Regions from separate parts of the Faecalicatena orotica genome, predicted to be linked through region 1. Evidence: a T-box and tRNA genes for the amino acid it is inferred to sense, from the RefSeq annotation. Region 1 holds a T-box; the other holds one or more tRNA genes.
What was found. The T-box of region 1 lies ahead of thrS (threonine--tRNA ligase). A T-box ahead of a tRNA ligase gene usually reads a tRNA of that ligase, here a tRNA-Thr.

Region 1 (5,035 bases):
AAGATCGACAGCCGCACGGCCGGTCAAATACTGGATATGACACCGGAGAACTACAGACAGAAGCTTTCAAGGATCAGAAAAAGGGTGGCGGCATTTCTGGCAGAGTACTGCGGACTCGGCGGCGGTATGTGCAGCTGCAGACGCCGGACGGCATATGCGGTGAAGCAGTACCGGATAAACCCGAAAAAACTGGAGTATGTCAGGATGCACCCATTGGATAAGGATGTGCTGTCAGCCTGTAAGGAGGAGATGGAAAAGCTGGACGAGCTTTCACTGGTATTTGAGGAACTGCCTGCATACCAGACACCGGAAACAATCCGCGACAGGATGGAAATGGTTCTTAAGTCCGTCCAGATGAAGAAAATTCAGGAATTTTAGGAGGAACACAATATGGCAGATAATATTCTTACATACCTTAGTAATTTAGAACAGAACAATAACAGAGAGTGGTTTCATGCACATAAGGCAGAATATCAGGACGCGGTGGCTCAGTTTGAAGGGCTTATAGAGGGGCTGATGCTGGAGCTCGGAAAAGATGACAGCCGGATTCTGCAGTTTAAGCCGGGAGAACTGACCTTTAAGATCATGCGTGATACCCGGTTCAGCCACGACAAGTCGCCCTATAACCCTGCGTTTCGCTGTCATATATCACCGGGAGGAAAACTGCCGGTTCCGGTTGGCGATTTTCTTTTCATCAGTCCGGGGGGACGATCTTTTCTGGGAGGCGGGCTGTTTGCGGATATGTTTAAAGATGCAACAAAGATGGTGCGCGATTATATCAGCACACATACAGAAGAATTCACAGATATACTGGAGGAGCCACAGTTTAAGGAATCCTTCAAAGTGGAAGGGAGTTCCCTGAAAAATGTTCCCAAAGGCTATGATCCCGGGAATCCTATGGCCGATTATCTGAAATTTAAAAGCTGGTATATTGAAGACCATTTTGAAGATGCGCTGCTGGATGATACAGATGCATTTATCGAATATGCCGTGAAAAGATTCCGCATGCTGAGGCCGTTCAACCAGTATTTGAATGAAGCACTGAGGGGCTTCCAGATGCCTGTGAGATAGAAAATCATACGTAGGATACAGGGATGTGACATGAGTCTGCCGGTCCGAAGCCGTATATATGGGGATTCGGACCGGCAGTGTTTATTTTTTATGAATCTTATTTTTGTTCCTGAACTTCTATTTTACGAATCTCTTTTGTCCTGATTTCTTTACAGATGGCGCCGATGAATTCCTGCAAATCTTTTGCACCTTCGTCTCCTAAGAAACGGCTTCTTACAGAAACGGTGCCATCATTTTCTTCCTTTTCTCCTACAATGAGCATATATGGTATTTTAGCAAGCCTTGCTTCGCGGATTTTGTAGCCAATTTTTTCGGAACGCCCGTCGACAGTGCTCAGGACGCCATTTGCTTTCAGTTCTTTTTCTACGTTGGCCGCGTAATCCAGATACTTGTCGGAAACAGGGAGGATGCGGACCTGTTCCGGGCAGAGCCATGTCGGGAACATGCCTGCATATTTTTCGATCAGCCATGCCAGAGTTCTTTCGTAGCAGCCTATGGAAGTTCTGTGTATGATATAAGGGCGGACCTTGTCGCCGTTCTGGTCGATATAATACATATCAAACTGCTCCGCAAGCAGTGCATCCCACTGTATCGTGATCATAGTATCTTCTTTGCCATATACATTTTTTGCATTGATATCGACTTTTGGGCCGTAGAATGCAGCCTCTCCGACATCTTCCACGAACGGGACATCCAGTTCGATTAAGATTTGGCGGATGTGTTCCTCAGTCTGGTTCCATACTTCAGCATCACCGATGTATTTTCCGGTGTTTTCTGGGTCCCATTTTGAAAGGTGGTAAGTTACGTCATCCTGAAGTCCGAGTGTTGTCAGACAGTGTTTCGCCAGCGCAAGGCAGCCTTTGAATTCTTCCACCATCTGGTCCGGGCGGACAATCAGGTGCCCTTCGGAGATTGTAAACTGGCGGACACGGGTCAGTCCGTGCATTTCTCCGGAGTCTTCATTTCTGAACAGAGTTGAAGTCTCACTGTAACGCAGCGGCAGGTCGCGGTAAGATTTCTGGCTTGCTTTATATACATAATACTGGAACGGGCAGGTCATCGGGCGCAGTGCGAAAACCTCTTTGTCTTTTTCTTCATCACCGAGCACGAACATGCCGTCCTTGTAATGATCCCAGTGGCCGGAAATCTTGTACAGGTCACTTTTCGCCATCAGCGGGGTTTTCGTGCGGATATAGCCCCAGTTGTTATCCTCTTCGTCTTCAATCCATCTCTGGAGAGTCTGGATGATTTTGGCGCCCTTAGGCATCAGCAGGGGGAGTCCCTGTCCGATTACGTCGACGGTTGTGAATAATTCCATCTCCCGGCCCAGTTTATTGTGGTCCCGTTTTCTGACTTCTTCCAGATAAACAAGATAATCATTCAGTTCATCCTTTGTAGCAAAGGCGCTGCCATAGATTCTCTGGAGCATCGCGTTATTGGAATCACCCCTCCAGTATGCACCGGAAGAAGAGGTCAGTTTAAATGCCTTGATGCCCTTCGTACTCATCAGGTGAGGACCCGCACACAGATCCACAAAATCCCCCTGCCTGTAGAACGAAATCACAGCATCTTCCGGAAGGTCGCGGATCAGCTCCACTTTGTATGGTTCCCCCTTCTCCTCCATAAAGGCAATGGCTTCATCACGGGGAAGTGTAAAACGTTCCAGCTTCGCCCCCTTCTTGATGATCTTTTTCATCTCCTTTTCGATCTTATCCAGATCTTCCCTTGAAAACGGTGCGGAATCAAAATCATAATAATACCCCGTATCGATCGCCGGCCCGATCGCCAGCTTTGCATCCGGGAACAGATTCTTCACAGCCTCCGCCAGCACATGGGAACAAGTATGGCGGACAACCCGAAGCCCGGCTTCATCTCTGGCTGTAAGAATGTTTAAAGTACAGTCACAGTCAATCACTGTCCTCATATCCACAACTTCCCCATTCACTTCCCCGGCACAGGCCGCCCTTGCCAGCCCCTCACTGATGTCAAATGCAACATCTATCACCGATTTACTCTCTTCATATTCCTTTACAGAACCATCTTTTAATGTAATCTTCATTCTATTTTTCTCCTTTCAACATAAAAAAGTCCCTGAACAATTTCTTCCGATTGTTCAGGGACGATAGACTTTCATACCGCGGTTCCACCCTTTTTGCAAGTGCCACTCAATTAGACGGTAACGGTGTCGGCCGGGCCTGATTAGGGCCGCTCCAGGGTGGTCTTCAGATAAAGTCCCATGAGATGCTCACACCAAATACATCCCTCTCTGAATGATCGATTATCCTACTCTTCCTGTCATAGCTTTGCGTATATGATTCAACTTGGTTTTTAGTATATCATGAATCAAATGAATGTCAAGGGTGAAGTGTATAAACCCTCCCGGCGGGATGCACACTGCGGCGTAAGTGGTAGATGTCGCGATGCGACCGCCGCAGGCGCGAGTTTCGCAAGCGAAACTTTTTATATTTATTGTGACTTAATCACGGAACTTCTTCTTCTGGTTGGGTATGATAAAAACATATTAAAGCGAAGGAGGATTTTATATGAATGTTATATTGGATGATAAACTAAAAGAGTACATGGATGAGAAGGACCTAAAAGACATTGTCCTGTATGCTGAGATGTGCAATACTTGAGGCGGCTCCTATATGGAGATATTGGCAAGGTTTGCCAATGAAGGTGAAAAGCTTGAGGAAAAGGGCTATAAGCGTGTTTCAAGTGAAAAGGGAGATGTGTATCTGCCGGAGAGCGGGCTGAACTATTCTAACACGATTACTCTTGGAATGGCAAAGTTCCTCTGGATGCCGAGAATTACGGTCGGCGGGGTGAGTGCGTAAAATGGTGAAAAAAAGGGAGGAGCCTGATGAATCAGATAATGTTCTGATTTGTCAGGCTCCTTTTCTATTCTGACTCTTCTGGTTCCAGAACAGCATATTCCTGTTCTTCCCTGCGCATCTGTGTCATAATAATCCTGCAGAGTACGGTCGTGATTACGACGGTGCAAAGATCGGCCACAGCCTGTGCCATCTGGATTCCGAGAAGCCCGAACAGCCGGGGCAGGACCAGCAGTGCCGGAATAAAGAAAAGACCCTGTCTGGCGGAGGCAAGTATGGAAGCGTATACAGTCTTGCCCATCGTCTGCATCATCATATTATTCATAATAATCCACCCGTTCAGTGTAAAGGTTAGACATTGAAACTGAAGGGCCGTAGTCCCGATTCGGATGACATCCGCATCATTCCGGAAGATCCCGATCAGATGCCCGGACAGAAGCATACCTCCTATAGAGAGGAAAAAGAGCACAACAGTGGAAACTTTCATGCAGAACCAGAAAGCCTCCCTCACCCGCCCGAACTTTTTGGCACCATAGTTAAACCCGCAGACGGGCTGGAACCCCTGGCCGAAACCAATCAGCGCGGAACCCGCAAACATCATGATCCTGCTTACAATGGACATGGCTGCGATTGCGGCGTCTCCATAGGGATTTGCGGCAATGTTCAGCGTCATGGTAGCGACACTGCCCAGCCCCTGTCTGAAAAGGGACGGCAGGCCGCCGCCCATGATTTCCTGAAGCCGGTCTTTGTGGAGCCGGATATTACGGAAACGGATCGGGATACATTTGGAAATCCGGATTCCGGCCAGAAGCATGAGGAAACTGACAAACTGGCTCAGTATCGTGGCCAGTGCCGCTCCGGCAATTCCCATGTGGAACACAAAAATAAAGAGCGGGTCCAGTGCGATATTCAGAACGGCCCCGGTCGTGATGCCGATCATGGAATAAAAGGCGTTTCCCTGAAAACGGATCTGGTTATTGAGTACAAGCTGGGCGGTCATGTAGGGCGCGCCGATTAAAATAATCCCGAGATACTGCTCGGTATAAGGAAGAATCGTGTCAGTCGAGCCGAGCAGGATACACAGTGGTTTTAAAAAGACCAGTCCCAGCCCCATCACGACGATGCCGAGG
Region 2 (5,035 bases), on a different contig from region 1:
ATATCGTTGCAGACCGCATAAATCGGATTTATTCCAATCCATTCAGAATATATAGTTCATTAAAGAACTGTTCTTTAATGAACTATTTTAACATATAAAACCAGAATGTCAAGCATTTCCTAAGACATACTTTTTCGAAATTAGGGAAATACTAGATACATAAGATAAAGGAGGTGCAAAATGGATAATTATACGAATATGCCCGGCCGTACCAACCCTGCACGTACAATAGACCCGGGGAAGCAGGAAAAGAATATAGAAATCCCCCTTGCTCCAGAAACAAATGCTACGAACGTTATCCCGGATGAAGTCCCGAGACGGGATGGTCCCGGCGGGGAGTAATGTATACCCAAAGGCCACGCCGCAGCTCATATCCTGCATACAAGTCAGCAGAATAAGGTGCAAAAAGAACCGTAGTCCCTTACAGTAATGGGATCTTCGGTTCTTTTAGGATTTGCTGCTTGTGTTTTTTTCCGTTTCATAATATATTTATAATATAAACATTAATGTACAGGGGGAAAATTATATGAGATGTACAAATTGTGGAACCGAATTTGAAGGAAATTTTTGTCCCAGCTGTGGTACACCGGCCGGAAAGTCGATCTTTAATACAGATTCAAAGCCCGTTTTTAACCAACCACAGCCAGAACCAGCTTTTAATCTGCCCACCCCAGAACCGCCGGCACCTAGAAAGAAAGTCCCTCTACGGCTGATTTTTGAGATTGCAGGCGCTTTATTATTGTTGATTTTTATGTTTTCCTCATTTGGCAGGGTCTCAAAATCCGATTACATGAAATTAAAAGATGATTATAATTCAATCGGTACAAAAGCCGAACAGTACAAGACCGAAATTGCACAGCTTGAGAAGGTAGAAGAAGAATATACTGCTTATAAAAAGCGAATGGAACCATACGAAGGATTAGAAGCATCGGAAGCCGAAGCCCGAAAAATAGCTGCTGATAAGATAACTGCCCAGAAGAAAGCTGAAGATGATAAAAAGAAGGCTGAGGAAGAAAAGAAAGCCGAAGAAGAAAAGAAAGCTGCTGCTGAAAAGGCTGCCCAGGAAGAAGCTGACCGGAAAGCAAAGGAAAGTGCAACAATGGAGCAAAAAAATGCATTGAGCAAAGCATCAAGCTATTTGGCATACACGGCATTTTCATACAGCGGCCTGATAGAGCAGTTGGAGTTTGAAGGCTTTTCAACCGAAGCTTCTACATATGCTGCCGATAATTGTGGTGCCGACTGGAATGAGCAAGCAGCAAAAAAGGCAAAAAGTTATCTGGATTATTCCTCTTTTTCCAGAGACGGATTAATTGACCAGCTGATATTTGAAGGATTTTCAGCAGAGCAGGCCGAATATGGAGTTTCAGCTGTAGGTTACTAAAAGAGCAATTAGTCCAAGAAGACATTAAAAAGGCCGCATCCCTTATAAACAGGTTTGCGGCCTTTTCTCGCAAAGCTGGAAATCGGACTTGAACCGACGACCCCCTCATTACGAGTGAGGTGCTCTACCGACTGAGCTATTCCAGCTTATGGTCCGTCAGACGAACCTTGATTATTATATCTCTTTTCAGCAATAATTTCAACAGTTTTTTTACTTTTTTCTTTTAGAATCCCCACATTTTTCAAATCACCCGGCAAATCTTACATTCACCGCACAGATCTCTGCTTTTGTACCCAGTCTCATGAACGGCCCAAACACGCCCACTCCTGAGGTAACAATATTATGCATGTCCCCCTTCCTGAGGTATCCATAAGAATTTTCCCACATAAGGCCCACCGTCAAATTTCCCGGAAATGTCTGTCCGTCATGGGTATGCCCGCACAGGTCCAGATCAACACCGGCCTTTGAAAGCTCGTCCAACTCCTTTGGCTCATGATCGATGACAATGATCGGTTTATCCTTGTCGAAATCTGAAGTAATCTCTTCTGCCGTCCTGCGCACGTCAATCCCCCGTCCGGGACGGTGAAAATCGGGTCTGCCATACAGATAAAAGCTGTCAGCAATCAACAATCCCTTGTCCTTAAGAAGTGTGATTCCGGCTTTTTTAAGAAACTCATCCATACGTGGGTCACTTTCCTTTTTTTCATGTTTGCCGCCGAACGTAAACCCCGCCAGTATCTTTTCCTGAATATCGTGGTTCCCGTAGCAGGCATAGGTCCCATATTTACTTTTTATGCCTTTTAAAATAGAAATCAGCCGGTCAGGGTCATCCAGAGCCTCATATTCATTGTCAAATATATCTCCTGCGATCACGACCAAATCCGGTTTCTGTGCATTTATTTTCCGGACCATCTGCTCCATCTCGAGGTGCCCCACATTATATCCCAGATGCAGGTCCGCTGCCAGTACAATCTTAAGTTCATCCAGATTTCCCGCATGTTTATCAATACTGATATCGTAATCCGTGGTTCTGATGATTCGGGCATTTACCGCCCCTCCGATGCACGCAGCAGCCATCAGGATCACACATACCGCCCCAATCACGGCGAATCCCCTTCTTTCACGCAGGATCTTCCATTTCTTATCTGTCTCTTTGTCCCGTCCCCAGTCCTTCCACACGAATATTCTTAAGATCAGCCTGATCAGGTCCGCTGCAAGAATTACAAGCAGGGCATAAAGCATCACGCCAAGCCAGTAATTGCCAATCAGTTTGAGGACTCTCTGCAGATTCCCCGCAGGCATCAGAAAGCCGGTCAGCAGGGCTGTTGCCAAAAGGGTATAAACCACGGCGACACACGCTTTCGGCTTTTTCCCGTGAAAATAGCCGCTGCAGGCATTCATCCACCGCAGCAGCCATCTTAAAATATATAAATTCAGCAGTATATAAACAGGTGATAAATAAACTGCCAGCATTTTCTACTCTGCTCCTTTGTTTTCTTCTCCATACATATGAACCGTCAGCTGGTTATAAGGTATCTCAATATTTTCTCTGTCAAAAATCAGTTTGATTTCTTCCAGTAGCCTCCACCTTGTCGGCCAGTACTCGTCTGTCTTCACCCACGCGCGAAGTCCCAGCATTACGGCACTGTCCCCGAGGGAATCTACAAACACCTTAATATCCTCATCCTGCATAATGGAATCATCATTTAACAGCAGGTCCTCAATCAGGGTTTTTGCCTTTTTCAGGTCCGCATGGTAAGCGATGCCTACCTTCATATCCAACTGCCGCTCCGGCCTTGCAGTCACGTTCGTCAGACTGCTGTTTGCCAGCGTGCCATTGGGAATCACAATCGTCTTATTGTCAACCGTAGACAGCTTTGTATAGAAAATCTGAATCTCTTTTACTGTTCCCTCATTCTTGCCTGTGTTTTCAATGATATAGTCTCCTACCACAAATGGCTTCAACAGCAAAATCAGGACGCCGCCCGCAAAGTTTGACAGACTTCCCTGCAGGGCAAGACCTATGGCAACACCACCGGATGCGAGCAGTGCGGCAACCGATGAGGACTCTACCCCGAGTTTCGTCGCTATGGTGAAAATCAGCAGCACATACAGGCTGGCTTTCAAAAGGGAATCCACGAACTGGATCACGCCTTTATCCGCACTCGTCCTCTCCAGAGAATGCCGCACAAGCTTCTGTATCCAGCGGATGACAACGCGCCCGATGAAGAAAAATACAAGCGCAAGTAAAACCTTAATTCCAAAACCAATCAGCCCCGGAAGATGATCCTGAAAGTACTGTGACATTCTGCTTACTTCCTGCGTGACTTCTGTCGTCACTTCTTCTGCAGATTTAAAATCTGATGCCGCTAATATCATTTCTTATGCCTCCTCCTTTAATGCAAGAAACGCACACAAGTTTCCTCTTTTGTCCCCTGTCGTCCTGTGGGAATACAGAATGTCGCTGTTACAGTGAGTACACAGGTTTGTTACGGCTATATGTTCTTTATGAATCCCTGCCTCCAGAAAAACAAGTTCATTCGCCTTCCAGAGGTCCAGTTGGTACTTCCCGTTTTCTTTTTTATAAAACAATTCGGGCCAGTCTTTTTCTGCAAAATGTTCCCGGAACTGGACGATCACATCTTCACTGACCTCATAGCAGTCCTGACAGATGGAAGGTCCCACCGCCGCAAGGATATCGGCCGGCGAGCAGCCGTACTGCTCCTGCATTAGTTCCACGGTCCTCCTTCCGATCTTTCCGACAGTTCCCCGCCATCCGGAATGGCTCAGGCCAATCACCTTCTTTACCGGGTCCAGAAAATAAAGGGGGACACAGTCTGCAAAAAATGTGACAAGGCAGATACCCTGAACATTGGTCACAAGCCCGTCGACATCCGCATAACTCCGCGGGCGCACAATCCCCATCCCGCGGTCCTGATCCGTCACAACACGGACATTGGTCGTATGGGTCTGCTGTGTAAAGACCATATCTTCACACCTCACCCCGAGCGCATTCCCCATCCTGCGGAAATTCTCCCGCACGGCTTCTTCCCCGTCCCCGCGTGTAAAGCTTAAATTCAGTGAAGAATAGCAGCCTTCACTGACTCCGCCCAGACGCGTCGAGAAACCATGTCTTACAATCCCCGTATTTTGAAACAACGGATATTCCAAATAAGGAGTATCCGTCTCAATCTCTCTGAAAATCTGTTCCTGATTCTTATAATGAAGTCCTAAACTCATAAAAAATCCTTTCACTTTTCATTCTATATGCAAATAACGGCTTTATCCCTCAAAAGCATTCCGGATATGCGTAACCTTACCGCCTTCAATACCGATTACATCGAATCTGCACGGAATCCCGTCAATCCTGTGTACCGAAAGATAATGCAGGGCACACTGGTACAGTGTCCTCTGTTTCTTTACACCGACAGCATCCAGCGGACTCCCTTTTCTCCGGTCCCGGCGGAATTTCACTTCACAGAATACCAGATATTCGCCATCTCTGGCTATCAGGTCAATCTCCCCGATACGGCACCTGTAATTATATTCCAGAATTACATATCCCTGCTGTTCCAGATAATAACCTGCCGCCTGTTCATAATCTGTTCCTACTTTTCTGTTGTTTTTTCTAATGCTCTGTTGCATTTTCTG

Region 2: it has a tRNA-Thr gene. The T-box ahead of thrS (threonine--tRNA ligase) is inferred to sense a tRNA for this amino acid. The anticodon was not compared.

The regions. Positions count from the first base shown of each region.
Region 1 is NZ_CAJJZH010000002.1:434,691-439,725, forward strand. It holds gene ABIN22_RS05575 (RNA polymerase sigma factor) at 1-378, shown strand, start outside; gene ABIN22_RS05580 (DUF2461 domain-containing protein) at 391-1,071, shown strand; gene thrS (threonine--tRNA ligase) at 1,169-3,130, opposite strand; T-box leader at 3,184-3,379, opposite strand; gene ABIN22_RS05590 (hypothetical protein) at 3,720-3,908, shown strand; gene ABIN22_RS05595 (MATE family efflux transporter) at 3,973-5,035, opposite strand, start outside.
Region 2 is NZ_CAJJZH010000003.1:188,726-193,760, reverse strand. It holds gene ABIN22_RS07700 (hypothetical protein) at 181-342, shown strand; gene ABIN22_RS07695 (Ltp family lipoprotein) at 527-1,384, shown strand; tRNA gene ABIN22_RS07690 (tRNA-Thr) at 1,458-1,530, opposite strand; gene ABIN22_RS07685 (metallophosphoesterase) at 1,631-2,857, opposite strand; gene ABIN22_RS07680 (mechanosensitive ion channel family protein) at 2,861-3,763, opposite strand; gene pgeF (peptidoglycan editing factor PgeF) at 3,767-4,624, opposite strand; gene ABIN22_RS07670 (YraN family protein) at 4,667-5,029, opposite strand.